DNA from 4 places in the Tatumella sp. UBA2305 genome. Region 2 is predicted to be linked to each of the others. Evidence: predicted binding sites of a transcription regulator. Region 2 holds the regulator's gene; each other region holds the start of a gene.
What was found. Region 2 encodes PurR, which represses purine synthesis genes. Its sites were predicted from a motif close to CANGCAAACGTTTGCNTG; they were not measured.

Region 1: pyrC (dihydroorotase) is a predicted target of PurR. The motif match lies at 2,722-2,739, and genes of this name have one in related genera.
Region 3: purE (5-(carboxyamino)imidazole ribonucleotide mutase) is a predicted target of PurR. The motif match lies at 4,596-4,613, and genes of this name have one in related genera.
Region 4: B3Z23_RS06375 (NCS2 family permease) is a predicted target of PurR. The motif match lies at 3,113-3,130, and genes of this name have one in related genera.

Annotation. Positions count from the first base shown of each region.
Region 1 covers NZ_DDVT01000026.1:64,280-71,758, forward strand. Annotated here, with positions in the region: gene solA (N-methyl-L-tryptophan oxidase) at 1-613, opposite strand, end outside; gene bssS (biofilm formation regulator BssS) at 713-967, opposite strand; gene B3Z23_RS18105 (hypothetical protein) at 1,146-1,403, opposite strand; gene pyrC (dihydroorotase) at 1,656-2,702, opposite strand; gene B3Z23_RS18115 (lipoprotein) at 2,837-3,400, opposite strand; gene rimJ (ribosomal protein S5-alanine N-acetyltransferase) at 3,653-4,243, shown strand; gene murJ (murein biosynthesis integral membrane protein MurJ) at 4,388-5,926, shown strand; gene B3Z23_RS18130 (flagella synthesis protein FlgN) at 6,173-6,592, opposite strand; gene flgM (flagellar biosynthesis anti-sigma factor FlgM) at 6,582-6,881, opposite strand; gene flgA (flagellar basal body P-ring formation chaperone FlgA) at 6,978-7,479, opposite strand, start outside.
Region 2 covers NZ_DDVT01000015.1:612,242-619,720, reverse strand. Annotated here, with positions in the region: gene B3Z23_RS09265 (riboflavin synthase subunit alpha) at 1-30, shown strand, start outside; gene cfa (cyclopropane fatty acyl phospholipid synthase) at 141-1,289, opposite strand; gene punC (purine nucleoside transporter PunC) at 1,595-2,764, opposite strand; gene punR (DNA-binding transcriptional activator PunR) at 2,868-3,770, shown strand; gene purR (HTH-type transcriptional repressor PurR) at 3,780-4,805, opposite strand; gene B3Z23_RS09240 (YnhF family membrane protein) at 5,080-5,169, shown strand; gene B3Z23_RS09235 (C40 family peptidase) at 5,435-6,235, opposite strand; gene B3Z23_RS09230 (Grx4 family monothiol glutaredoxin) at 6,597-6,929, shown strand; gene rnt (ribonuclease T) at 6,986-7,479, opposite strand, start outside.
Region 3 covers NZ_DDVT01000020.1:293,287-300,765, forward strand. Annotated here, with positions in the region: gene B3Z23_RS13850 (hypothetical protein) at 1-332, opposite strand, end outside; gene B3Z23_RS13855 (hypothetical protein) at 467-784, opposite strand; gene B3Z23_RS13860 (co-chaperone YbbN) at 1,057-1,914, opposite strand; gene B3Z23_RS13865 (SDR family oxidoreductase) at 1,989-2,777, opposite strand; gene purK (5-(carboxyamino)imidazole ribonucleotide synthase) at 2,936-4,000, opposite strand; gene purE (5-(carboxyamino)imidazole ribonucleotide mutase) at 3,997-4,506, opposite strand; gene lpxH (UDP-2,3-diacylglucosamine diphosphatase) at 4,643-5,359, opposite strand; gene ppiB (peptidylprolyl isomerase B) at 5,359-5,853, opposite strand; gene cysS (cysteine--tRNA ligase) at 6,063-7,448, shown strand.
Region 4 covers NZ_DDVT01000015.1:5,485-12,963, reverse strand. Annotated here, with positions in the region: gene B3Z23_RS06380 (AMP nucleosidase) at 35-1,483, shown strand; gene B3Z23_RS06375 (NCS2 family permease) at 1,606-2,901, opposite strand; gene nac (nitrogen assimilation transcriptional regulator NAC) at 3,243-4,160, opposite strand; gene B3Z23_RS06365 (SulP family inorganic anion transporter) at 4,528-5,694, opposite strand; gene B3Z23_RS06360 (formylglycine-generating enzyme family protein) at 5,708-6,622, opposite strand; gene B3Z23_RS06355 (arylsulfatase) at 6,704-7,479, opposite strand, start outside.

The DNA.
Region 1 (7,479 bases), on a different contig from region 2:
TCTGTACCCGGGTACCGCAACTTACCAGCAGTTTTTTGGCGAAGTATTCTCCGTCAGCGGTCTGAACCATTTGCAGATCATCCTGCCGGCTGACAGCACTGACCGGACAGTTAAACAGCTGAGCACCCCCCTGTTCACGTGCCAGACGCACCCAATTTTCGACCGCGGGTTCGGCGTCCAGATATCCGGCATCTTTTTCAAACACTGCCTGAAAATGTTCTGGCAGCATAATTTCCGGCCAACGCTGCCTTGTTTCAGCAGCCGTCAGGATTTCTGTATTCAGGGACCAGCGTTCAGCGCTGAGCAGAATATTATTCATAAACTGAGATCCCTGTGGGCCGGCATTCAGCACTCCACAGGGATGGAGGATTTTCGCCCCGGCGTGCTGTTCGAATTCCTGCCACAATGCCTGGCATCGCAACAGCAAAGGCAGATATTTTTCGCCTTCGCCATAGGCATAACGAATCAGCCGGTTTTTACCGTGGTGTGATCCTTCGGTATGAGGAGGGTGGTGAGCATCGATCATTAACACCTTCAGCCCAGCCCGGCTGGCGTAATAACCTGCTGCCGCACCGGCAGATCCGCTGCCGGCAACTATTAAATCGTAAATCATTACCCGTTATCCCCTGTGAAAATGCACAGAAACAGGATAACAGAGCAGGGGATGATAACAACAATAAAGGCACCCTGGTGGGTGCCTGCAGATGAGAGATTAATGTCGGGAAAGTTGTCCGGTCCGGTTTTCTGCGGATTCTATCTTGGCGATTCCGGCTTCAAGGATCGATATAAACTGTCGTGCAACGTCGGTAGTTAACCAGTATGTCGGTCCGATATCCGCTTCTTCTTCTTTCTGTTGGAGGGAAGACAGCGAATGAAGGCGAATCATCATTGCATCGTAGACGTCGACGGTACTGATATCCCAGCCGACCAGTGAATGAGTCTGAATAACATCGTTCTCTCTATCCATAAAACCCCCTGATTACTCGTTAAACGACGTGTAGATTGAGGTTTAAATCCGGCCTTATTTAAAATATTGCAAGGCAATAAAATTATAACATGTATCCCGTAAAATGGCAGATTAATGGTAAAAATTTGCGAAGCCTGTTGAGCAAAGAGAATCGTAAATGACAGGACAGCCTCAGCACTCAGAGGCTGTCTGGCAAAGTCCGGCTCTGTATATTTGATGCCAGCTCCGTATATTGTTGCCGGAGCTCAGGTGGGTTTTCCAAAGCTTCAGCCTGGTCAGTCAGATAATGAATCATCTGTTGTTGTAATGCGGGGCTGAGCAGAGTCATCAGTTGTGAGAGGCTTCCTTCCAGCACCTGCAACCGCTGCTGTTGTTGATGGATTAGGGTTAGTAATTCGCCAAACGTCATGGCCTCTTCTGGCTTACTCTGATTCATGACTTATTCTTCCCTTAAAAAATATACTGGAAAAAGAATAGGCAACATCACACCCTGCGTCCAGTAGCAGTTCGGCCAGGGGAGGGGAATAAAAAAACCGGATGGCGACACCCGGCAGGCGTATCAACGCTTAATTGTGACTTGACTGTCAGTGACAGTCTGTACATCGCCGGGCTAATCAGTCCGGCGATATGAGCTTATGCTGTATATAAATACAGTATGATACTCATCAGGTCAAGTCTGGTATCAACCTCAGGCGACCACTGACCAGTTCAGGGTTTCCCCTGCCAGGAAAGGGATCAGCACATCATCACCAGCAGTCACTGATTCAGGAACCGTCCAGGGATTACGCTGCAAAGTTACGGTATCGGTGTTAACCGGTAATCCGTAAAACTGTGGGCCATTCAGAGAACAGAAGGCTTCAAGATGCTGCAGTGCGCCCAGTTCTTCGAACACCGTGGCATAGGCTGGCAGGGCTGTTGGTGCGTTAAACACTCCCGCACAACCACAGCTGGTTTCTTTACGATGGCGTAAATGTGGCGCTGTATCGGTACCGAGGAAGAAACGAGGGTGACCACTGGCAACCACCGTACGTAATGCTTCCTGATGGATATTCCGTTTCAGGATAGGCAGGCAATACAGATGCGGGCGGATTCCGCCACTCAGCATATGATTACGGTTAAACATCAGATGCTGGGGCGTGATGGTGGCGGCCAGGTTCTGATCACCGGCAGTGACGTACTCCGCCGCATCTTTAGTGGTGATATGTTCCATCACCACCCGTAACTCAGGAAACTGGTTACGCAGGGGAATCAGTACCTGTTCGATAAATCTGGCTTCTCTGTCAAAGATATCGACATGTGAGTCCGTCACTTCTCCATGAATCAGTAATGGCATACCCAGTGACTGCATACGATCCAGCACTGCAGCGATATGCTGAATACTGGTGACACCGTGGCTGGAGTTGGTGGTGGCATGAGCCGGATACAGTTTGGCCGCTGTAAATACGTTATCGCGGAAACCCGTTTCGATTTCGTCCGGGTCGAGAGAGTCGGTCAGATAGCAGGTCATCAGTGGCTTAAAACGATGCTCTGTTGGCAATGCTGCCAGAATACGTTCGCGGTAAGCATTGGCCGCCGCCACGCTGGTCACCGGAGGGACAAGGTTAGGCATGACTATCGCCCGGCCAAATACCTCACTGGTATAGGGCAGAACGGTGTTTAGCATTTCGTCATCACGTAAATGGATATGCCAGTCATCGGGGCGGCGTAAGGTGATCTTTTCAGGATGGGCAGTCATGCATCAGGCTCCGGCGTGGAAAGTAAACGTTTGCGGGTTTTTACCGGGGACTAAGAATAAAGCCCCTGTGACAGGAATGCACTGATTATTTGTACTGATTTTATGCCACAGGGGGGTGGGGACTTTTATTCGGTTTAAGGTTTCAAAGAGATCACCAGTTCTCCGGGTCTCACTTCCAGTCCTTTCGCCAGCTTTTTCGCCAGGGCTTCGGCGGTGCTGTGATCCGCACTCAGGATGTAAGCCGGGTTCTCTTCGAAATAGCGCTTCAGTGACTGATTCAGCAACGGCGTCAGGGCGCTTACCACATCATGCAGCTTATCCGGGGTGACCTGAATATCGGTAATTTCCAGGTCCCGGAGATAAATAGCTGACTGCTGTGGGTTAAAGACTGGCTGAGCTTTCATTTTCAGGTTCACCACCGCGTGCTTATCACCAAACAGTGACTGCAAACGGATATCTGCACTACCGGACAGCATCACTTTATTCGGCTCTTCCCGTCCAATAGCTGCTTGCAGATTACTCAGGACAATATGGGCGTTTGCCAGTCCGTTAACGCCGATGTCTTTCTGATAATTATCATGTTTTTGCAGTGCTTTGTTTACCTGCTGTTCACTGATTGAATATTCTGTCAGGTGGTTACAGCCACTGAGCAGCAATACTGTAAAAAACACCGACAGACAGAAAACAAATTTACGCATTTATTCCTCAACTTACAGATAACATCCTGGCTTGTCTGATGATCATTTTGCCTGAGTTCTCCGGGGGTGTCATCCGTCAGGCCTGGCAGAGGATGTTACTGCTATTGTCAGTCGCGGGGAATGGCGGTGCAGAATAGTCGCAAAACAGTGCGTTTTTAATGGGATAAATTTACTGCTGGTATTAACATAGCCTGCCGGCCGGTCAGAAAGGACAGTGCCGCCTATTATCTGCTCATCAGTCAGGGAGTATTTATGTTTGGATATCGTACAGTATCTTCGCGGGTCAGTCTGACCACTGACCGGATGGTGGTGCGTTTGGTGAACGACCGTGATGCGTGGCGAATGGCAGATTATTATGCAGCTAACCGTGATTACCTCACGCCATGGGAGCCTATCCGCGACCAGAGCTATTTTCAGCCTTCCGGCTGGCAGCCACGGCTGTCAATTATGACTGAGCAGCAACGGCAGGGGGCGGCTTACTATTTTATTCTGCTGGACCCCACCGGTCAGGAAGTGATGGGCGTGGCGAATTTCAGTAATGTGGTGCGTGGCTGTTTCTATGCCTGTTATCTCGGCTATTCGCTGGGAGAAAAATGGCAGGGACAGGGACTGATGCAGGAAGCATTGCAGGCAGCGATTCGTTACATGCAGCGTCAGCACAAAATTCACCGCATCATGGCAAATTATATGCCACGTAATCAGCGCAGCGGTAATCTGCTGGCCAGGCTGGGATTCGAAAAAGAAGGTTATGCACGACAGTATTTGTTGATTAATGGCGTCTGGGAAGACCATGTGCTCACCGCACTGACCTGGGCGGAAGGCAGCGCAGATAAATACTGCTAACTCATGCCTTGTAACAAACATCGCTGGTGATTTTTATCAGCCTCAGTAGACTAACGCCGGCTCGCTGGATGAGCGAACCACTGAACGGGAACCTGACTACCGTTCGGGACATAAATGTCGAAATTGCAGGATGTCTGAACACTTATGAATTTGCTTAAATCACTGGCTGCGGTCAGTTCTATGACGCTGTTTTCGCGTGTGCTGGGTTTTGCGCGCGATGCGATTGTTGCCCGGGTTTTTGGGGCAGGGATGGCAACTGATGCCTTCTTTGTGGCGTTTAAATTACCCAATCTGTTGCGCCGTATCTTCGCCGAAGGGGCATTTTCTCAGGCATTCGTGCCGATTCTGGCTGAATACAAGAATAAACAGGGTGAAGAAGCGACCCGTATTTTTGTGTCTTATGTTTCCGGATTACTGACACTGGTACTGGCGGTGGTGACATTGCTGGGAATGCTGGCGGCACCCTGGGTTATCTACGTTACCGCGCCAGGTTTTGCAGATACCGCAGATAAATTTGCACTGACCACGGCACTGCTGCGGGTTACCTTTCCCTATATTCTGCTTATCTCTATAGCCTCATTAATTGGTGCTATTCTGAACACCTGGAACCGTTTCTCTGTGCCGGCTTTTGCCCCGACCTTATTGAATGTAAGTATGATTTTCTTTGCGCTGGTGGCCGCGCCCTGGTTTCATCCGCATATCATGGCTCTGGCATGGGCGGTGGTTGCCGGTGGGGTACTGCAGTTGGGCTACCAACTGCCGCATTTACGTAAGATAGGTATGCTGGTTTTACCACGAATTAATCTGCGTGATGCCGGTGTCTGGCGGGTATTACGTCAGATGGGGCCGGCTATCCTGGGGGTATCCGTCAGCCAGATTTCATTAATCATAAACACTATTTTTGCTTCATTTCTGGTCTCTGGTTCTGTTTCATGGATGTACTACGCTGACCGCCTGATGGAGTTTCCGTCGGGGGTGTTGGGTGTGGCTCTGGGTACAATACTGTTACCCTCATTGTCGCGTAGTTTTTCCAGTGGAAATTTTACTGAATATTCTCACCTGATGGACTGGGGGCTGCGGTTATGCCTGTTACTGGCGATCCCAAGTTCGGTCGCCATTGGTATTCTCGCAGGGCCGTTGACTTCAGCATTGTTCCAGTACGGTAAATTCACTGCGTTCGATGCACTGATGACCCAACGGGCGCTGGTTGCTTATGCGGTAGGGCTGGTTGGGCTGATCGTGGTGAAGGTGTTAGCGCCCGGGTTCTACTCCCGTCAGGACATTAAAACCCCGGTCAAGATTGCCATAGTGACCCTGATTTCGACACAAATTATGAACCTGGCATTTATCGGGCCACTGAAACATGCCGGATTATCCCTGTCGATTGGTCTGGCAGCCTGCCTGAACGCAGCGTTGTTATTCTGGCAGTTACGTAAGAAAAACTTTTTCCAGCCGCAGCCTGGTTGGGCTCGTTTTCTAATTCGTCTGATTATTTCAGTAGTGATTATGGCCGCCGTATTATGCGTTATCCTGCATTACATGCCGTCATGGGGCGAAGGCGAAATGGTGTGGCGTATCCTGCGGCTGGCCGGCGTTTGTGCGGTTGGCGGGGCGGTTTATTTTGGCAGTCTGGGTCTGCTGGGTTTCAGAGTGAAAGATTTTGCCCGTCGTAGCCAGACCTGATTAGGCTTGACCGGCAGTGACAGTTCTGTGGCTGCCGTTCATTTCCCTTCAGTATCCCTTCAGGGCGATATGATCTTCACTTTACGCAGGAGACCTGGCTGTGCTTCGCCCGGAGTCCCGGGGCTTATCCGGGTGCCGTTAATCACCTTGTCGGAGAATACAGTGGTCCGGAAATTCAGGCAAAAAAAGCACCGGACAGGGGGAGCGCCCCGTTCCGGGAAGGGATGACGACACTTTTTTTATCCGTTATTTCGTCTGACCATCCGGGCCGTAGAAATGCTGGTTTTTAAGTGGTGTTAATACAGCCAGTGCCTGTTGTGTCCACTGAAATTGCTGCTGTAAAAGCATACCGGTATGCTGATTGGCTTGCTGTAAAACTGACAGTTGATGACACAGGTCCAGCCACAACGAGTGCAACTCTTCGGAACGGGCAAATGGCGCAGTCAGCCCGACTGGCTGCCCGGTCTCGGTCAGACGGGTATCAAGATAACTCAGGGTATTTAATGCGGCCTGTTTATCTTCGGTCAGACTTTGTAAGCGGTAGCTGTCAGGCCGGGCACTGCTCAGTTCCTGCTGTTCTCTCTGTATCATCAGTTGAAGTGAGGAAAGGACCTGCTGCATATTCTGTATAATGATCTTCAGCTTCCCGCGGACATTAGTCGGCATCACTTTCCATCCTTATCAGGCTGCCGGCAATTCCCTGTGCAACGGCACGGCTGTTCGTCTGATAGCTACCCTCTGCCAGAGCCTTGCGTATTTCGTCCACCCGGGACTGCCTGATATCCTGGCTGCTGTCATTATGCAGCATCTGTTGTGTCTGCTGAAGGTTAATCCTTGGTGCCGGAGACCGGGTGTCAGGAGTCGGGGAGCTATTCCGGTTCAGGATAACAGGGCCCCGCGGTTTTGCTGCCGCCTTTATCACTGCGGCTGACAAGGTTTTATCAATGCTCATCATTTTCGCTCCACTACAGATGGTCCACCACCTGGATATTCAGGCGGGATACATGGGTTATCGGCAACGGAGATCAAAACATTAGGCTTAGGTTTTGCTTTACTTGATGTTTACGCTCAACTTTCCCCGGGCATCGACCACTGCGCTAACGATCCGCCCGTTTTCGGTACGAACTTTGACTTCCCCACCTGCTGCGGCATTGTTTAGTGCAGTACCCGAACTGCTCGCCCTGAATCCTTCTCCACTGAGTTCAACCTGCACGTTATCACCACTTTTCACTCGCCAGGGTTTGCGAAACAAGCTGGAAATAATCACTTTCCCGGGCGGAACAGACTGCAATGCGATAGCGGGTAGCAGTGTTTCCGGAACCAGCAAGGATCGTGCCGGCAACTTGTCCAGCCTGCCACTCTGTACTGACAACATATTCCGGCTGACCAGGCTGCCTCTGCTGATGGTTTGTGATGAAACATAATATTGACCAGTGACCTGGAGTTCTATCTGCAGAAAATTTCGTCGTTGTCCGCAACTTGCGCTGACCGTCATTCTGCCCCAACGCTGGCTGTTTCCGGGCAAGCTAAACACCGGTTGTGTGCAGTCTGGC
Region 2 (7,479 bases):
GATATGGCGAAGGGTGCAGAATCAGTCTGAGTTCAATCCCCTTATCGCAACCAGTTGATAAATATTCGTTAATAAACAAACCCGGAGTCTTGCAGGCAAAAGCTCCGGGTTATATGCAGTATTACACCATCCAGTTACGGTTAACGGGCGACCCGTAAACCGCCATCTACCCCGCGGGTAAACACCACCTGCCAAAGCTGAATGTCACGGGCGCGGAACGCACCGGCGCAGGCATTCAGATAGTAGGTAAACATACGTTTAAAGCGTTCATTATAGTTATGTTCCAGCTGTGGCCAGCTGGCGAGGAAACGCTCATACCATGCCATCAGTGTCCTGTCATAATCGACACCAATGTTATGCCAGTCTTCCATCACAAAATGGGGTTCGCTGGTTTGCGCAATATGAGCGACAGATGGCAAACAACCATTTGGGAAAATATATTTATCAATCCATGGGTCAACATTTAAATCTGTATGATTAGAACCAATGGTGTGAAGTAAAAATATACCGTCCGGTTTTAGATTGCGGTTAACAACATCAAAATAGGTCGCGTAATTTTTCGGACCTACGTGTTCAAACATCCCGACAGAAACAATCCGGTCAAAGCTCAGATTCAGATCACGGTAATCCTGCAGCAGGATGGTGACATCCAGCCCTTTACACCGCTCCTGAGCCATTTTCTGCTGTTCCGCAGAGATGGTCACACCATGGACACTGACACCATAGTGACGCGCCGCGAACTCGGATAAACCACCCCAGCCGCAACCGATATCCAGCAGGGTCATACCTGGCTCAAGTTGCAGCTTACGGCAGATCATATCCAGTTTCGCTTCCTGAGCGGCTTCCAGAGTGGTTGCCTCTTTCCAGTAACCACAGGAATACTGCATATAAGGATCGAGCATCAGGCTGAACAGATCATTTCCCAGATCGTAATGTTCTTTACCGACTATCCAGGCGCGTTTTTTAGATTGCAGATTCTTAAGACGGGCTGTAGCAATTCGAAGGGTATCTTTAAAGTGATGCGGCAATTGTTTATCAAGTTTATGTTTCAATACCCGATAAAAAAACTGGTCAAGCCGTTCACATTCCCACCAGCCGTCCATATAACTCTCACCTAAACCCAGAGAGCCTTCCTGCAAAACTCGTTTAAAAAAATCAGGGTTTTTTACCTGAATATCCCAAGGGCGATCACCATTGATAGCAATATCGGCCATCGACAGCATTTCACTGGCAATACGGTACCAATGATCTTCCTTAAGGCTAACTTCTGCTACACATGATGAACTCATACGCTTCTTATCACCTGTTCTATTTGAACCTGAAGAAAGAATAGACAACTTTCGTGGGTTCGTGAGTAAACTCACAAAAAACGTGCATTTATAAGTAAAGACAAAACAGAGGTGCTAGTAAATATCGAAAAATGCGGTTGCGCAGACAAAGCACAAACAAAATTAGTCAGCATACACGGTGACTTATAATAGAAAATTTGTCACCAGAGTGATTATATGCCCGGCAATCTGAATGTTCAATGACTGATGATTAGGGCGCTAATTGTGAAAGCAGGATTAACCCGCCGTGCGAGCGGCGGGAGAAATTAAGGGCAGGGAGGTTTACGATACTGAAGACAAAAGCCGGCTCCGGCCAGAAAAACGGTGACGCCCATTGCTGTGGCGGTTGTCAGTAAGGGCTGTGAAAGATGATAAGACACCAGCAAACTGAACACGAAGCATAACCCCAGCTGCAACGCGTTCTGTAGGGCAGCAGCCTTACCGCTTGCGTCGGGGAATACCTGAAGCGCCGCAGAAACGACGACAGGATAAATAGCCCCGTTAGCCATTGCCATGCCGCAGAAGGGAAGTAACAGGCTGAACAGCTGAGGTTGGCTAAAGAAACTCACAGCGACAACACCAGCGATACTCACTGTATAAAGCGCCAGCAACCAGGGTAACAGTTGACGACCACTGAACCGGTTAAGCAGAGCACGACAACCAAAGCCACCCGCAAGGAACGTCAGGGTTTGTGGGATATAGCTTAGCCCGATATCACCGGTAGTCAGCCCCAGCCCGGATAGAATAAAGGGTGAACCGGTTAGCCAGGCAAAGAAACTGGCAGAGCAGGCTGAATAGATCAGCACATTGCCACTGTATTGGCGTACCGAGAGTAACTTCAAAAAACCCGGGGTTACAGAGTCCTTTGCTCCGGAAACTGCCGTTGGCCTGGTCGGTAAGCGCAGGGTAGCCATTATCAACACGCAGGTCAGCACAGTTAATACCAAAAATATTGAATGCCAGTGAAAATGTGCCAGCAACCATGATCCAAGTAACGGAGCAAGCGCCGGCGACAATGCGACCATGGGCATTATAGTGGCAAAAATCTTCTGACTGCGGGATGCCGGATAGTGATCCAGTACCAGGGATTGCCAACTGACGGCGGCAGCACAGACACCGGTGGCCTGGATAAATCTCAGCGCCAATAGCGCATGTGGCGAGGATACCCACAGCATTGCCAGACAGCTCAATGCAAATATTGCCAGACCAGTCACCAGAACGGGTTTCCGGCCAACTTTATCCGACAGCGGGCCCCAGAATAACTGAGCGCAGGCAAACCCTGCAAGGAACAGGCTCAGGCTGGCACTAATCACACCTGAATCGGTATTCAGATCCTGTTTCATGGCCTCAAAAGCAGGCAGATACATATCTGTAGCCAGAAAACCCAGCATACTGAGTAATGACAGATAGACTAAAAAGATTACCGGATGACGCATCGATCCTCCTCGTGGAAATTTGCGCCAGAGTTTAAAAGGGTGCGTGGAGGGTTGTGAACCGTTATTATTTGCAACCAACTGTGAAAAATATTGAAAGGTTGCTATGTGGTCAGAATATGCGCTCGAAGTCGTGGATGCAGTGGCGAGGAATGGTAGCTTTAGTGCGGCAGCCAGAGAGTTACACCGGGTACCCTCAGCCATCAGTTATACCGTGCGACAACAGGAGGAGTGGCTGGCAGTCTCATTGTTTGAGCGACAGCACCGTGATGTGATACTGACGGCCGCAGGTGAACATTTTGTTCGCGAAGGTCGGGGGATTATCAAAAAAATGCAGGAAACCCGGCGTCAGTGCCAGCAACTGGCAAACGGCTGGCGTGGTGAACTCAGTATTGCGATGGACTGTATCGTTAAACGTTCCAGAATGCAGCAACTGACCATCGACTTTTACCGACACTTCCCGGATGTTGAATTGCATATCTATGAAGAGGTGTTTAACGGGGTCTGGGATGCATTAGCCGCAGGCCGCGTTGATATGGCGATTGGGGCGACTCAGGCGGTCCCGGTAGCCGGGCGTTATGCGTTCCAGGATATGGGACGTCTTAACTGGCGTTGTATCGTCAGTGCCGGACATCCCCTGGCAAGAGAATCTCAGTCGGGCGAGGAGCAGCTTCGTGCATGGCCATCACTGGTTATGGAGGATACCTCAAGGGAATTACCGCGAAGGATGACCTGGACTCTGGATAACCAACGTCGGATGACCGTACCGGACTGGCAGACTGGTCTGGATTGCGTAAGGGCAGGATTGTGTGTGGCTATGGTCCCCGGCCACCTTGCACGGCCGCTATTAGAGAGCGGAGAAGCGAAAGAACTGAAACTACCCGTTCCGTTTCCGGAAAGTCCATGTTGCGTGAGTTGGTCAGAACAACGTACTTCGCCGGCTTTACGCTGGATCCTGGAGTACCTGGGAGATACTGCCACCCTGAACCAGGAATGGCTCAGGGAGTGACTGAGGTGGTTAGCGCCGGTAGTCGTGGAACGGACCGTCGCTTACCGAACGACGTTCTATCAGTGTCGGATGGATTTCAATGGTTTGAGGTTCTTCGCGTTTGTTCACTATGCGGTCGAGTAGCATCTCAAGCGCTTTTTCGCCTAATTCACTTTTTGGCTGGTGAACGGTTGTGAGTGCCGGCGTGAAGTAACGAGAGTTGCGCACATTATCGTAGCCAATAATGGAGATGTCCTGGGGCACCCGCAGTCCCTGTTCATCTGCAGCGCAAATGGCTCCCATGGCCATAATATCCCCGCCGCAGAATACCGCAGTCGGGAGCTGAGGTTGCGCAAGTATTTTCTGCATCGCCTTGTAACCAGACTCGGGTTCAAAATCCCCCTGGACGCTCCATTCTTCACGGTGAGTGATCCCCGCCTCTTCCAGAGCTTTCAGAAAACCTGCCAGCCGGCCACCTCCGGTATTTCTTTCCATTTGTCCCGGGATACAACCAATATCACGATGACCCCGCTCAATCAGGTAACGCCCTGCCAGGTATCCGCCATGAAACGCGTTATCCAGCACCGTGTCTGTAAAGTCTCCGCGTGACACCCCCCAGTCCATCACCACCATCGGAATATTGCGGTTTTCTTCCAGCATATCCAGCAGCTCTTGCGGATATTCGGCACACATGACCAGAAGCCCGTCTACGCGTTTGCGCGCCATCATTGACAGGTAAGCCCGCTGCTTCTGTAGATCGTTGTGGGCGTTACCCAAAATCAGGGTATAGCCGTGGTCAAAGCATTTTTTTTCAATAGCTTCAATAATTTCGGCAAAATATGGGGCTTCGAGTGTTGTCGAAAGTAAGCCCAGCGTCTTGGTATTATTGACTTTAAGGCTTCTGGCGACAGCACTGGGGGAGTAGTGCAACTCGTTTATCGCTTCCCAGACCGCTTTCCGTGTGTTTTCCGCAACAAAACGGGTCTGATTAATGACATGGGACACAGTGGTGGTCGAAACCCCTGCACGCTTTGCCACGTCTTTAATAGTTGCCATTCAGTGAGTACTCCTGGTTTTAAAAAAATAATATATTGATTTTTAATATGTTAATCGTTTGCGTCAGTTCAGCATTCTACTGACCAGTCTTAATGGGAACTCAGAGGTCAGGGGAGAGTCCGGGGAAGACAACCGGTAAAAAAACAGCAGCTGAGGAATTTGCGCAACAAAGACCGGCAATTCTAGCAAGGCTGCCACAATAAAACGAGATTTTTGCGCACCAGTGTGGGATTATAACTATCTCCCTACTTTTAGTGTGCCTAAAGGAGTTCTGATGGATACTGATCTTAAGCTTGCACTGACAACTACTGTCGTAGCGTTGCTGATGATTATGGCCTTCAGTTTTACGGCCATATTGCATTAATCGTCGCGCACAGGTTCAGCCATCGACGACCAGCCTGTGTGGTTAAGTTGTCAGGACCGGTCACCGGGTCAGTCTGGTGCCGGTTTTTTTTGTTGTCGGGAAATGCCGGTGACTTTGCTGCGGTAGAGGTTACCAGCGACTCAATTCTGCAAGCAACGTTGGGGAAAAGGGGGGATGGGTCAGGCAGCTTGCTCTCAGTATAAAAAACTGCACCTTACTCTCGGCGTTTAAGGTGCAGTTTGTTTTCCGGGGCGGGAAAGAAAAATTAACGGACGGTGCTCGGTGTCATCATGCGACGTGCGCCAATATAGTGACGCTGCCAGTATTCATTACTTAACGCAGTAATCTGGATATCTTTACCGGTGCGAGGTGACTGAATAAATTTACCATCACCCAGGTAGACACCAACATGGTCAGCTGCGCCGTGACGATGGATACGGAAGAACACCAGGTCACCTTTTTCCAACTCATCACGTTTTACCGGTGCTGCGTCGCGCAGATGGTACATTTCATTCGCAGTGCGGGGAATTTTGAAATTCACCAGGTCTTTATAGGCATAATAAACCAGACCACTGCAGTCAAATCCGGTATGCGGAGAGGTTCCTCCCCACTGATAAGGCTTCCCGAGTTGATCCATCAGTTTAACCATCGCGGTCGCACGGGCTTTCTGATAACGCAAACGATGCTGTTTACTCATCCGGATAGCGGCCAGTGTGGCGGATGGATGACGCGTCGTTTTTATAGCTGCGGGGCGATGACGGCCATACTTTTTAGTTTCATGTCTGCGATTCTTTGCCAGATGAAGAGATTCTTTCGTTGTACGACTATGTTTAACTTTACGCTGACTGGTGAAGTGTTTCACCCGATGGATCAGGGGCTGACGGGTTTTATGTCGACTACTGGTCGTCTTAATCGGTCTTCGCTTGCGGCGTGCATCCTCTTCGGTGACAGCTTTACGGGTGGTTTTGTGAAATGTGGCATTTACCGCGGTTCGAGGCGATGCCTCTGCGACATTGAAAAAAAGCTGTGCTACAGCCAGAATAAAAAGCGTGATCAGTAGACGCATAGTTGTCAGGTTACAGGTTAAATGTCCTGAAAAAGACGGACAAAATTAAAAAATAACATCTGACCTTTCAGTCAGCCCCAAATTCATTCTAATCCAGAATTTTATTAAATGTTAAGGTCTTTTTTCCGGAATCTGTTACGAGAAGTTTTTTGACGTAAAATTGAGCATAAACAGGTAATTAAGCCACATATCTTTGATGAAACTTCATGCGACTGAATTTTTCATCCTGCAGTTGTTAACGGTTTAACGCGAAATGCCATATAAGTGAACTTTTATGTAGTAGATGAAAAATGTCGTTTTCACTGGCGGGTTGATATCGCTACAATAACAAAACATGTCGTTTTGTCCCGAAGGAAGTACTATGAGCACTCTCGAAAAAATTCAGACTCAGATTTCTGAAAACCCTATTCTGCTGTATATGAAAGGTTCCCCTAAATTACCAAGCTGTGGTTTCTCCGCTCAGGCGGTTCAGGCACTTTCAGCCTGCGGCCAGCGTTTTGCCTATGTCGATATCCTGCAGAATCCGGATATTCGTGCCGAGTTACCGAAATATGCAAACTGGCCAACTTTTCCACAGTTATGGGTAGACGGAGAGCTGGTGGGCGGCTGTGACATTATTATTGAAATGTATCAGCGTGGCGAACTTCAGCAGCTGATTAAAGAAACCGCAGAGAAATACCCTGCGGCAGAATAACTGTTACCGACGGTGATTCTGATGCCCGCTTATTTACGCGGGCATTTTTTTGTGCGTCAGTCAGACGCGACAGAAGCCTCTGTCTCATCATCCTCACCGGTGGGTAACGGCCAGCCTCCCAGTCTTTTCCAGCGGTTAACCAGTTCACAGAACAAGGTTGCCGTTTGTTGGGTATCATACAGCGCGGAATGCGCCAGATGACTGTCAAAAGTCATTCCTGCCGTTTTACAGGCTTTGGCAAGTACTGTCTGGCCAAGAACCAGCCCGCTGAGAGCCGCGGTATCAAAAGTGGCAAACGGGTGGAAAGGGTTGCGTTTCAGATGGCTGCGCTGCGCGGCTGCCATCACGAAGCTTTGATCAAAATGGGCATTGTGAGCCACGATAACCGCTCTGGCACAGTCACTGTCTTTCATGCCTTTGCGTACCATCTTGAAAATAGCGTGTAACGCTTCATGTTCACTGACTGCATTGCGCTCAGGATCATTAGGATCGATACCGGTAAAAGCCAGTGCTTCAGGGTGTAACAGTGCACCTTCAAACGGCGTTACAT
Region 3 (7,479 bases), on a different contig from region 2:
AACATACATCGTGTCAGTAAACAGGTGCGGTTTGGTTTTTTTTTACAGAGAGTTTTAAGAAATTCAATACCTTCTTTATAGTGTTTTTCGCCTATAAGGCTATTGGTGTACATTAACAGAATGTCGGTGTTTTCAGGGTATTGTTTACGAATTGAATTAATTTTTGAAAGGATCTCGTTACTTTGCGCAGAGTCCGCCATCACTAATTTTTCGACCAGAACGGCGACTTCGGCGACAGGACTGCGTTCTGTTGAAAGAGACCCGGAACAGGCATTTTTATAGCTGAAAAGAAGAAAAAGAATGGCTATTGCTCTGCAAGGTAATGATGTCATTTTGATATTACACCTGCCTGAATTTATTCAGTGAGATATAATGCGTTGCTTTCCCGGGGAATGGCGCCAGTGAGCCCGCATACTCTGTATTTAAAACGTAACCGCTGACTATTTTCAAAACTGGCTGAATTTTTTCACTCACTTGTAAAGTAAATCGGGCTCCCCCCAATAAGAATTTCATCCGGAGTGAGAGCAAAAGAGCTTCCCCGGGGATCTAAAATATATTTTTTACTATCAATATTATTTTCGACGGTACACCAGGGTTTAATCACGCCGGAACCATAAGCTCTGGCTGCATTACATAACATCGATGCGGAAAGAAATAATCTCTTCCCTTCTTTTACATCGTGTTCAGTGATATTCAGAAGCAGAGTGTAAGAGGCATGTAAAGCACCTACCCCTTCAAGGGCCAGGTAACCTAACGTCGAAAACCTGAACGATTTTGTTAGCATTTTTATCTTCCCTGATAAAATCAATATCACTCCGTTTTCCGCAACGATATCCTATGGAAAATGCTCAATCCTGGATTTTTGAAACTATATTAAGGCGCTAATCGTGTAAATGGGAATTTTTCAGTGATGTGAATTATTTTAATATCTTAAAATGTCTTATCTCTGAGGGGGGATAGAATATCTGACCTGGTGCGGACTCCGGAATTTGGTGATTTTCGACAGTCTGTCAGGAAGCTGCCACCGCGAATAGCAATGCGGTGGCAGCGCGGAGATTAATAGAGCAGGGAATACAACTGACGGCGATATTTTCCGGCCAGCGCATCACCGGTTCCCAGTGCTGCCAGAATTTCCTGGAAGGTTTTGCGCAGTTCGCCACCCCCGGCAGCCAGATCGGTTTTCAGAAAACCGAACAGCAGTTCCAGTGCTTCTTCGTTACGCCCCACCTGATGGAACTGAACCGCCAGTTTAGCGGCAATTCCGGTATTGGTTGGATCCGCATCAAGTTCCGTCTGCAGTTGCTGGATTTCCGGGGTATCCGCCGCCTGACGCAGCAGATCGATCTGCGCCAGTAAGCTTTGATAGCGGGTATCCCTATCCTGCAATGGCACGTGTTTCAGCACTTCTTCTGCTTCATCACTGCGGTTCAGCTGCAACAACGTCTCAGCCAGCAGGAACCCGGTTTCGCTGGCATGCTGGCTGAGTTGCCATGCATCTTTCAGCAAAGGCAGGGCTTCCAGAGGTTTCTCTTCATCCAGTAAGGCCTGAGCCTGCTGAACTTTGATTTCGTCTTCACGCGGCAACACTTTTTCCAGTAGTGTGCGGATGGCTTCTTCCGGTTGTGGTCCCTGGAAGCCATCCACCGGCTGACCGTCTTTAAACAGATAGACTGTCGGTATGGCCCGTAAGCCAAACTGTGAGGCGACCATCTGCTGTTCATCGCAGTCCAGTTTAGCCAGCAGGAATTGTCCGCGATACTCTGCAGCCAGTTTCTCCAGGACCGGGGTCAGTTCCTGGCAGTGCTGGCTGCGGGCTGACCAGAAGTAGAACAACACTGGCACCTGCATCGATTGCTCAAGGACCTGCTGCAGATTGGATTCATTAACATCAATAATCGGGGCTTGCGGTGACATAGGCTGTGTTCCTTGGTCTGAAAAATTAACCGTTATCTGTCAGATATGGGGACAGGCCGCCTGAGTTCAAGCGGCTATTTTTTCGGTGCTGAATGACTGCTTAAAATTCGATCCAGTAATATGCCTGGTAACAGACGACGCGCGACAGACATCATATGGGCGACAACCGTGACCGGATAGCGTTGACGTGGATAGCGGCTTTCCAGCGCATGACGCAGTTTCGGTAAAATTGCCTGCGGTGGCAGGGTAAAACGGGCGGCAATACCGGGATTGGTCACCGGACTCTCTGATTCACCCTGCACGACATTGCCGGTAAACTCCGTCGAAATGGGGCCCGGTTCAATCAGGCTGACCCGGATACCGCTGTGTTGCAGTTCCATACGCAGGGCATCCGACCAGGCCTCCAGCGCATATTTACTGGCGGCATAGGCACCGCGTCCCGGGGTAGAAATCAGACCCATCACGGAGCTGGTATTCACTATTCTGGCATTTCCGCTGGTCTGTAAACACGGAAGCAGCAACATCGTCAGTTGATGAACGGCGAAAAAATTGGCGGAGAATTGTTGTTCCAGCTGCTGGCGGGAGAGGGTTGGCAACGGACCATAAACCCCGAAACCGGCATTATTAAACAGCGCATAGAGTTTACCGCCGCTCAGCTCCGTGACCTGTCGGGCGGCTGCTTCCACGCTCTGAGGGTCATCCAGGTCGAGCAAAATACCCGTGTAACCGAGTTGTTCCATCCGGCTGACATCCTCCGGTTTGCGGCAGGCGGCAAAAACCCGGTAGCCGCGCATCAACAGGTCACTGGCAGCAACCGCACCAATACCACTGGAACATCCGGTGATTAAGATATTTTTTTGCATAAATTCACACGCTAATGGCGGAAGGAAGGCGTAAAACGCATTACAAGGTATGCCCGAGTATTACACAGAAACCGGTGGCAGCACCAATGGCTGGCCGGGAATTAGCGCCAAAAACAGAGAGACTGCACAGGAAAACCGGGGTTCCTGTGCAGGGGGAATTACAGTTTTTCGGTGGCCCAGTCGATAGCCGCGGCATATTCTTCCGGCAGCTGTGGGACCAGGGCCCGCAGATTCTCTTTAAGCCGGAGCGTATCACTGTCGGTGAGATTGAGGTGACCCAGTTTACGGCCAGGGCGCACTTCTTTTTCGTACCAGTGCAGGTGCACCAGAGGTTGTTCCAGCCATTGCAGATTCAGAGCACAGCCGATGATATTCACCATGACTGAAGGGGCGAAAACCACTGGCCGGGATAGGGCTAAACCAAGAATGGCCCGCAGGTGCAGTTCAAACTGACTGACAGAGGCGCCATTTTGCGTCCAGTGACCGCTGTTATGCACTCTGGGTGCCAGCTCATTAATCAGTAGTCCCTGTGGAGTGACAAAACACTCCATCGCAATCACGCCGACATAATCCAGTTCCTGCATAATCGCGGTAAGCATCGATTCCGCCTGACGTTGCTGGTCGGCATCCGGCTGCGGCAGAGCTACGCTGCTCAGCAAAATACCGTTATGATGCAGATTATGGGTCAGAGGGTAGAACACGGTAGTGCCGTCACGACCCCGGGCCCCGACCAGCGAAACTTCGCCGGAAAAATTAATTCCCTGCTCGACAATACACTCACCGTAGCACTCTTCCGGTAGCGTCAGGCAGTCAGGCTGACGCAGACGCCACTGGCCACGGCCGTCATAGCCGCCGGTGCGACGCTTGACGATGGCCAGTTCACCCAGCCGGGCAAAGACTTCCGGCCATTCGCTGGCATCGCTCAGCAATTGCCAGGGCGCGGTGGCCAGCCCCAGTTGATCAAGCAGCTGTTTCTGAGTCAGACGATCGGCCAGCCGTGGGAAAATATCGCGGTTGACAAACGCCGGGTGGCTTGCCAGCTCACGGGTCAATGCGGTTTCCGGCCAGCGTTCAATTTCTGCGGTGATCACGCTCTGACGAATCGGCAGCGCTTCCGGTTCTGCATCGGTGCCGACCGGATAAACGGCGATCCCCAGTGGTTCACCGGCCTGGCGCAACATCCGGCCCAGCTGTCCGTTACCGAGTACGCAAACTGACTTCATGCTTCCTCCCGTGGGTCCGGGTTTTCCAGAACCGCATCGCTCTGCGCTGTCCGCCAGGCGCTGAGACGGCTCGCTAATGCAGGATCGTTAACTGCCAGAATCTGGGCGGCCAGCAGTGCAGCATTCGCCGCTCCGGCTTTACCAATGGCCAGCGTTCCAACCGGAATACCGCGTGGCATCTGCACAATCGAATAAAGGCTGTCGACTCCGCTCAGTGCGGCGCTTTGCACCGGAACACCCAGCACCGGGACTAAGGTTTTCGCCGCCAGCATACCTGGCAGATGCGCTGCTCCGCCGGCACCGGCGATAATCACATGAAAGCCCTGTTGTTGGGCATTTTCAGCAAAACTGAACAGTTTGTCCGGGGTGCGGTGGGCTGAAACCACTTCCACATGATGGGCAAGATTCAGTTCGTTAAGGATTTCTGCAGCATACTGCATCGTAGCCCAGTCACTTTTAGAACCCATAATAATAGCGATACGGGCCGGGGCAGTATTCGACGACATGCGGTCAACTCCTGTGAGCAATTAAAGAACCTGTAGCGGGACAGGTTATACACATTGAGAAGGGCGTGAGAATAGCATGAGACAGCGCGGAGGAAAACGGTTGCGTACCCACACAACCGGACATTTCACGTGAAACTTACCAGGGAAAAGCGTGAAGGGTGACGCCACTGTCATCCAGGATGATCACCGACCCCTGTCGGTGCCATGCGCCGAGTACCGCACGTTGTGCCGGCTGATGGCTGACTGTCAGATGGTGGATTTCCGGACGATGGGTATGGCCATGGATCAACAGTGAAGCGTGATGGCGTTGCATCACCTGTTCTACCGCCTGTGGATTGACATCCATGATTTCCATGCTTTTTGACTGGTTGGCCTTGCTGCTGTCATTACGCATTCTGGCGGCAATTTTCTGGCGGACAAACAAGGGTAACATCAGGAATAGCCGTTGCAGCCAGGGCTGGTGGACTTTTTTACGAAAACGCTGGTATCCCTCATCGTCGGTACACAGGGTATCGCCATGCATTATCAGCACCCGGCGGCCATACAGTTCCAGTAACTGCTCTTCCGGCAGTAACTGCATTCCACAGCGTCTGGCATAGGCCTGGCCCAGCAGGAAATCGCGGTTACCGTGAATAAAGAACACCGGGACGGTTAACGCCTTCAGGGCTTCGGCGACCTGCTGATGTAGCGGGTTTGGGTCATCATCACCAATCCAGCTCTCAAACAGGTCACCGAGGATATACAGCGCTTCACAGTCTGTGGCTTCGCGTTGTAAAAAACGCAGAAAACCGGCAGTGATTGCCGGTTCTTCCTGACACAGATGCAAATCTGCTATAAACAGCGTTCGCGGCATTACTCGCTGACGGTCACTTTCTGGATAACAACGTCATCTTTTGGCACATCCTGATGCATACCACTGCGGCCGGTAGAGACGGCTTTGATTTTCTCAACCACGTCCATACCTTCAACTACTTCAGCAAACACACAGTAACCCCAGCCCTGCAGGCTTTCGTCACGGAAGTTCAGGAAGTCGTTGTCGGCAACGTTGATGAAAAACTGTGCAGTGGCAGAGTGTGGCGCAGAGGTACGGGCCATTGCCAGGGTACCGCGGGTGTTTTTCAGACCGTTATTTGCTTCGTTACGGATTTCGGCTTTGGTCGATTTCTGTTTCATACCCGGCTCAAAACCACCGCCCTGGATCATAAAACCGTTAATAACGCGATGGAAGATAGTGTTGTCGTAAAAACCTTCGCGGCAATACTCCAGGAAGTTTTGCACGGTAGTCGGGGCTTTATCGTCAAATGTTTTAATAACGATATCACCAAAATTCGTCTGGAAAGTGACCATAATTTCATCCTGTCATGGTTATTGTCGGTATTTAACTCTTCCTGATTACAGGGAAGGGCAATCGCAGAGGCTCCTTATATCATAAAATTCAGGGTTACGGCAGTATGCCGAAAACTGATGATGCCGGATGGCTTGCTTTACGTCGCAGTCACGTGAAAAATACGGCACAATAACCACAGTTATCGCACACGTTTAAACGGAAGAGTTAAATGCTAAAAATTTATAACACTCAGAGCAGACAAAAAGAGGAATTCAAACCTATTCATGCCGGTCAGGTCGGTATGTACGTGTGCGGTATTACCGTTTATGACCTGTGCCATATTGGTCACGGCAGGACTTTTGTAGCTTTTGACGTGGTTTCACGCTATTTACGCTATCTGGGCTACCAGCTGAAATATGTCAGAAACATCACCGATATTGACGATAAAATCATTAAACGTGCCAACGAAAATGGTGAGACCATTGAAGTGCTGACCAACCGGATGATCGGCGAGATGCACAGCGATTTTGATGCGCTGGGTATTCTGCCGCCGGACGTGGAACCGCGTGCTACCCGACATATCGGTGAGATTATCGAACTGGTAGAAAAACTGCTGCAGCGTGGTCATGCCTATGTAGCTGACAACGGTGACGTAATGTTCGATGTGCTGAGTGACAGCCATTATGGTGAACTCTCCCGCCAGGATCTGGAACAGTTACAGGCCGGTGCACGGGTCGAAGTCGCCGATGTGAAGAAAAATCCAATGGATTTTGTACTGTGGAAAATGTCCAAAGCCGATGAACCCAGCTGGCCTTCTCCATGGGGGGCGGGACGCCCTGGCTGGCATATTGAGTGTTCTGCGATGAACTGCAGCCAGCTGGGAGCGCATTTTGACATTCACGGCGGTGGATCTGACCTGATGTTCCCGCATCATGAAAACGAAATCGCTCAGTCAACCTGTGCGCATGGTGGTGAGTATGTAAATTACTGGATGCATTCCGGCATGGTGATGATTGACCGTGAAAAAATGTCCAAATCACTGGGCAACTTTTTTACGGTGCGCGATGTTCTGAAGCATTATGATGCCGAGACCGTCCGCTACTTCCTGATGTCCGGTCATTACCGCAGCCAGCTGAATTATAGTGAAGATAACCTGAAGCAGGCCCGCGCGGCACTGGAGCGTCTGTACACTGCACTGCGGAACACTCATCCTCAGGCAGAGGCTGCCGAAGGGGCTGAGTTTGAGCAACGGTTCCGGGATGCCATGAATGATGACTTTAATACCCCGGAAGCTTATTCCGTGCTGTTTGATATGGGACGTGAAGTCAACCGGCTGAAAACCGAAGACGCCGCCGCCGCCGATGCCCTGGCCGCCAAACTGCGCCAGCTTGCTAAAGTGCTGGGTATTCTGCAACAAGACCCGGAACTGTTCCTGCAAAGTTCTGCCGTCAGTAATGACGAAGAAGTGGCGGAGATTGAGGCACTGATCAAAATGCGTAAAGACGCCCGTGAGAGTAAAAACTGGGCGCAGGCAGATATCGCACGCGATAAGCTGAATGAGCTGGGGATTATTCTGGAAGATGGTCCGCAGGGAACCAGCTGGCGCCGTAAGTAATCTTCTGGCAATAAAAAGAGAAGGGCGACGG
Region 4 (7,479 bases), 610 kb from region 2:
GGCTAACAGAAGACCCCCGAAGACCGGAGCTAAAATGACTGTACTTCCTGAAGATATAGAACACGCCCTGGATGCTCTTGAGTCCGGGTACCAGAAATCTGTCACTGCCCTGCGTGAGGCACTGCAAAACTATGCCCTGCAGGGGATATTACCGGACCCTGTCACCCGTGCCGCAGGTCTGTTTGTCTATCCTGAGCTGCATCTGAACTGGCAGGGAGAAACCGCACCGGCCAGCCGGGTACGAGCATGGGGACGATTTACCCGCCAGGGCAGTTATGCCACTACCGTCACCCAGCCAGCGCTGTTACGTCATTATCTACGTGAACAGCTCCGGATGCTGGCGAGTGAGTATGACTTTACTCTGGAAGTGCGCCCTTCCCGGACAGAAATTCCCTATCCTTATGTCATTGAAGGTACGGAACTACCAGCGGACCGGGAGATCATGGCCAGTATCGCCCGCCACTTCCCGGTGACCGATCTGTCGCATATTGGTAACGAGGTTTCTGATGGCCTGCTGGGTCAACAAGGTGATTTCCCACTGGGACAGTTTGATGCCTTACGCACCGATTTTTCTCTTGCCCGGCTACGTCATTACACAGGAACTTCCACTGCAGACTTTCAGCCTTTTGTCCTGTTCACCAACTATAACCGCTATGTCGATGAATTCGTCAGTTGGGCGGTGGCCCAGGTCCGGGACCCGGCGACTCCTTATACCCGCTTAGTCTGTGCCGGAGGAATAGAAATTACCGCCGAAAGCCAGCAACCGGAAGATATTGTGACTGATCTCGCGTGGAAAAAACACCAGATGCCGGCATGGCATCTGATAGCCGATAATAAACGTGGAATAACGCTGATAAACATCGGTGTAGGTCCCTCGAATGCCAAAACCATCTGTGATCATCTGGCCGTACTGCGTCCGCATGCATGGCTGATGATTGGCCATTGTGGAGGATTACGCGAAAGTCAGAGGATTGGTGATTATGTGCTGGCACATGCCTATTTACGGGATGACCACGTGTTAGATTCTGTACTGCCACCGGATATTCCGGTACCCAGTATCGCTGAAGTCCAACGGGCACTATACGATGCTACCCGTCAGGTCAGCGGGATTCACGGTGAGGATATTAAACAACGCCTGAGGACGGGTACGGTGGTGACCACTGATGACCGTAACTGGGAGTTACGTTATGCAGCATCAGCATTACGCTTTAATCAAAGCCGGGCCATTGCAGTGGATATGGAAAGTGCCACAATCGCAGCCCAGGGTTATCGTTTTCGGGTTCCCTATGGCACCCTGCTCTGTGTCTCTGATAAACCCCTGCACGGTGAAATAAAGCTGCCCGGTCAGGCTAACCGGTTTTATGAAGGTGCTATTTCCGAACATCTGCATATCGGGATCTGTGCCGTGTCGTTGCTCCAGGCAGAGGCCGACCGCCTGCATTCCCGTAAACTTCGTACCTTTGACGAACCGCCTTTCCGCTGAGGCAGCATTTCCTAAGCATAACGTGACAGAAAACACAAATAACAAGGGGCGGATATCCGCCCCTTAAAATGCCAGCCACAACTGTTCATAACCCCATCAGTCCTGGCCGGATGATTCAATACTCAGGCACTTAACCAGCCGAGTTTGATGACAAACAGAATCGACAGAATAATCAGTGCCGGATTCACTTCACGCACCTTTCCGCTCAGTAACTTCACTACGGTCCAGGTGATAAATCCAAACGCGATCCCGTTGGCGATCGAATAGGTGAATGGCATGGTAATCGCAGTCACCGCTACCGGCGCGGCAGTAGTAATATCTTTCCAGTCAATCTCAGCCAGACCAGAGGTCATCAGTACCGCCACAAATAACAGTGCTGGTGCTGTCGCGTAGACCGGTACACTCCCCGCCAGTGGTGAAAAGAACAGTGACAACAGGAACAGGATAGCGACCACCACCGATGTCAGACCAGTACGGCCACCCGCACTTACCCCGGCTGCTGATTCCACAAAACTGGTGGTGGTAGAAGTGCCCAGCAGTGAACCGAACAGTGCTGCCGCACTGTCAGCAACCAGAGCACGCCCCATTGCCGGAATATTGCCGTTCTCATCGCTCAGACCGGCACGACGGGTCACCCCAATCAGCGTACCCGAGTTATCAAACACGTCGACAAACAGAAATGCGAAAATCACACTCACCAGACCAACGTTGAATGCACCTGCAATGTCCAGTTTCAGGAAGGTTGGAGCCAGTGACGGAGGAGCGGAGAAGATTCCGCCAAAGGGAGTTAAACCTGCCAGCATCGCAATCGCGGTGACCACCAGGATACCAATCAATACCGCACCGGTCACTTTACGTGCTTCAAGAATGACTATCAGGAAGAAGCCCAACAGCGCCAGTAACGCGCCTGGTTTAGTGATATCGCCCAGACCCACCAGCGTCGCCGGGTTACCTACCACAATTCCTGCTCCTTCCAGTGCAATCAGTGCCAGGAACAGACCAATACCGGCAGCAATCGCCGAACGTAAAGGCAGTGGGATGCTGTTAATGATCCACTCACGAATTTTAAACAAAGAGAGTGCAAAGAAGGTTAATGCCGAAATAAATACCGCACCCAGAGCAACCTCCCAGTGGTATCCCATATGCAGCACGACGGTATAAGTGAAAAAGGCGTTTAAGCCCATGCCCGGAGCCAGAGCAATCGGCAGATTGGCAATCATACCCATCAGTACAGAACCGATTGCCGCAGCAAGGCAGGTCGCCACGAACACTGCACCTTTATCCATCCCGGTGGCACCAAGGATACTTGGGTTAACAAACAGGATATAGGCCATTGCCAGGAAGGTAGTACAACCGGCAATCACTTCAGTACGAACGCTGGTTTTGTTTGCTTTCAACTTAAAGAGTTTTTCAAGCATGAGTCGATCCCTTTTTGATATCGCTTACCACGATTTTCATTTTTATTACGGCATTTCAGAAAAAGCCCTCTGCGACACTGTGTCCGGCAGAAGGCTTTTTCACATCACCCCAAACAGAATTACACAAGCAAAACCCGTGCCATGGCATAGCACAGGTCAGTATTCCCGGAGAATAGCTGGACAGAAAAACCACACCTGGCTGCACCATGAAAGCGCAAACGTTTTCCTTCCGGCTGCCGATCCTAATCATCGACAGCACCGGGAGCAATAAGTTTTTCTGATTACCGGCAGGAAAAATTATAGCGATGCCGGATAACCGGCATCTGACAGTAAACTGCTGGTTAACTCACCAGCATCAGTTCATGTTCATCCACTATAGTTTGTTGTGTCAGTGACAGCAGGCAATTTTTAACCGCCTGGGCCGAACCCGACAACGGCAGAGCAGAAGAGATATTTAGCGATAAAGGCAGGTGTAACGAAGGTGCAGTAATTTTTGCCATCCAGCCATTGATAGGTGCAGTTAAAGATTTCGCGGCAGATTCAGGCAATACCGAAACACCCATGCCACTGGAAATTGCTGCTGAAAGGGTCGACAGAGATTCAATTTCACCAATGATATGTGCACTTAACCGGCGCAAGGAAAATGCTTCATCAACCCGCTGACGTACAGCACTATAATCACGCGGAAGATAGAGATTCATGCCGGCAACTTCACCCAGGTCAACCGTATGTCCCGGAGAATTCCCGGTGCCTACCAGATACAGTTCTTCTTTCATTAACGGCTGACAGTTCAGCCCGGTAACAGGTGTCCGGTCATAGAGCAATGCCATATCCAGCTGGCCATTCAGCACTTTTTCATTCAGAGCATGACCACTGTTTTCGTGCAGATAAACCAGAATTTCCGGGTATGTCTCACGCAACTTCTGCAGTAATGGCATCACCAGTGAAGAAGCTGCAGTCCCGGGAGCAAGACCAATTGAGACCTGTCCACTCAGGGTATGTCCGGCATTATTCACCGCCAGTTGAGCCTGTTCGCACTGCCGCAAAATATTTCTGGCATGGGTATAGAGGACTTTCCCAGCATCTGTCGGAGTCACTCCACGCTTGGTGCGGATCAGCAACTGCTGGTCCATTTCACCTTCGAGCGTAGCGACCTGCTGGCTCAGTGCCGGTTGCGCAATATGCAGAACTTCTGCGGCCTGGGTAAGACTGCCGATATCGACAATTTTCACAAAGTATTTCAGACGTCTTAGATTCATTTTTCCCCCGTCACGAAATCCGGAAACTCAAAACAGGCTATGCCTTTGGATGGATATACCGGTAGTTGCAATAACCAGGCCAGAAATGAATAAAGCCTGTCAGCAAAGACAGGTCATAACAAAAACACTATGAAAAGAGGCTGTTCTGTTGTTTTTTTAAGCACAGGGTTATTTCAGTTCGATGACAGAGAACACTAAAAAACGCACCAGGCCAGTGCAAAATGTCTGCCATTAGTGCAGGTTGACGTTGTCCAAAAGCCAAAATAGCATTGCTCCCTGTCAGAGGCTGTTAACACTGCCACGCCATGGGGCTGGCAGCATTGTGTTAGTTAAGTTAACCAGCCATTAGAGCAGAGCATTAGTCAACTCATCTGAGTGTCGGGATGGTTGTGGCCTTTCTAAAAATTAGAATGTAGGTCAGGATTACCCCACAGGCTACACCTGCTGCCAGGTTCCCGGTAAAAACGGTGATCCCGACTGAAACTATCATTATCAGGGTTTCTGACCAGGGACTTTTTATCAGTGTCGCAGGGCGAATGCTATTCCAGTTAATCGTTTTCATCGCAACTACTGCCATGATACCGGCCAACGCAACCATAGGTATTCTGTTTAATATATTGTTCATGTCAGTACTCAGTAACAGTAAAGTAATGCCAGCAGCAAAGGTTGAGAGGCGGGTACGGGCTTTTCCCAACTCAATATTTACTATCGACTGCCCGATCATCGCACATCCGGCGACACCTCCCAGAGAACCCGCCAGAAGATTAGCTGCTCCTAAGGCTAAAGACTCACGCGTTTTATCTGAAGAGGTTTGAGTCATTGCATCGGCGACGGTTGCCGTAAGTAATGTTTCCATCAACCCTACCAACGCCATGCTCAGGGCCGTTGGGAAAATTATCATCAGTGTATGAAAATTAACTGGCGCCATATTCCAGTCACGAATCATGTCCCCTTTCAATTCAGTTCCCTGAACTCCGACCATAGGTACTGTGAGTCCGGCAAAATAAACCAACAATGAAATAATAAGTACTGTAATCAATGGAGCCGGGACTCTGGGAAGTAGCCGTGGAACACACACGGTAATAATGGCTGCCAGAGCGAATAATATATAGATGATAATTCCGTGATGGTTAACCGAAGACAACTGAGCCGCAAAAATCAATACTCCCAGTGCATTTACAAAACCATTCATCACCGGTTGTTTTATAAATCTAATGATGCCAGCAAAGCCCGCACAGCTGAAAATAAGTTGTAGCGCACCACAAAGCAATACGGCAGGCATCAGATAAGCCAGACCGTGCGTATGAACCATAGGTCCGGCAACCAGTGCCACAGAACCTGCAGCCGCAGTTACCATAGCAGGACGCCCACCGGCAAATGATAATGTCAGACACAATATGACTGATGAAAACAAGCTTATTTCTGGAGATACGCCAGAAATTACCGAAAAAGAAATAACCTCTGGCACGAGTGCTAAGGCAGTAACCAGGCCTGCGACAATTTCTCTACTCCAAATTCCCGAAGATAATTTCATTGATTCCACTCCTTCAGGAACCCACTCTGGTAATGCATCGAAATCCAATATGGCTGGTAGCCGTATCCAGTGTTTGTCCTTGTCGTGCTGCGGGCCGATATCGTAAACAGTAATTTGGAGCGCACAAATGTGACCCTCCTTTCACAACATTTCGTTGCCCGGTAATATTTACAACCCTTTCAGGGGTACAACAGTTATGAGGCGAAGAAGAAGCATGATTTGGTGTGAATCTGCTGCTTGTCCATTCCCATACATTGCCTGTCATATCAAATAATCCATAACCATTCGCCGGATATGACATCACTGGTGACGTCCCTGTAAAGCCATCTTCAGCCAGATTCTCCCAGGGGAAACGCCCTTGCCAGGTATTTGCCATATGTCGCCCTGCCGGCATAAACTCATCTCCCCATGAGTATGTCTTACCCTCCAACCCTCCCCTTGCTGCATATTCCCATTCAGCTTCATCAGGTAATGTTCCTCCCACCCATTTCGCATAGGCAAGTGCATCGGCAAACGTTACCTGTACCACAGGATGGTCGGGGTCAGGCTGTTTGCCAGCGGCTTTTCCCCAGGGATAACGCCAGTTGGCCCCGGGGACATAGGCCCACCAGGCCCGAAAATCTAGTAAGCTGACAGGACTTGAGGGCGGGGTAAATACCAGGGATCCAGGAACCAAAAAGGAAGGATCAGCATCCGGGTAAAGTGATGGGTCCGGAGGAAGCTCTGCAAAAGTCTGGTAGCCGGTATTTTCTACAAACCGTGCAAACTGCCGGTAGGTTACCGGATGTCTGTCAATGCGGAACTCCCTCACTTTAACACGGCGCAACGGACGCTCTTCCGGATAAAATTGTTCAGAGCCCATGGTAAATTCTCCGGATGGGATCAGTATTCCCTTGTCATGACGCGGTCTGACAGACTGAACATTCATTATGTTTACTCCTGATTTCGGGGCAAAGAAATCCCTGCCCCGGAGGACATCAATAAAAGATAAAGTGAATGACTACTGATATTATGCTTCGGTTATGCGATCCGGAATAAAGTCCAGTAACGACCCAGGGGGTATTAAGGCTTCTTTTTTCACCGAGTCTTCAAATTCACGAACTATCCGATGTGCGTGTTGCATAACCCACCATCGAACATATCTCTGATTAACCGCTTCTCGTTCTTTAGGATCTTCCTGAAGATGTGTAATACGGGCAAAGCCAAGAGGTAATTCAGGATCATGGAAATGTTGTTGACGTTTAAAATTAATTTTAAAGTCTTTCCATTTTACAGCATGTAATTCGTCGTTAAGCCAGACCATACAGGCTTCACGATTTGAGTTTTCCTGTTCATTAAGAAAAAATGCACTCTGATCAATACCATCAATAAGTCTGTCTTGTGGGATATCACAGCCGGTAAATTTAGCTAACGTGCTGAACATATCAGTGACATGGACCATCTCATTACTTTCAATACCCGGTTGTATATATCCAGGCCAGCGAATCAGTAGTGGTGTACGTATTCCACCCTCCGCAGAACTAAAATACGAACCATCAAAAAATCCTCCTGTCCCACGGCCTGCCAGATGATCTTCCGCACCATTATCCCCACACATTACAACAATTGTATTGTCTGCAACACCCAGTTTGTCTAAGTGGTCCAGCAGAACACCAAAATCGTTATCCAACATCAGCAAACAATCCCCCCAGTCACCATTGGAACTTTTACCAATGAACTCGTCCCGCGGTATCATCGGGAAATGCATCAGGGAATGATTAAAATAGACAAAAAAAGGCTCATCGT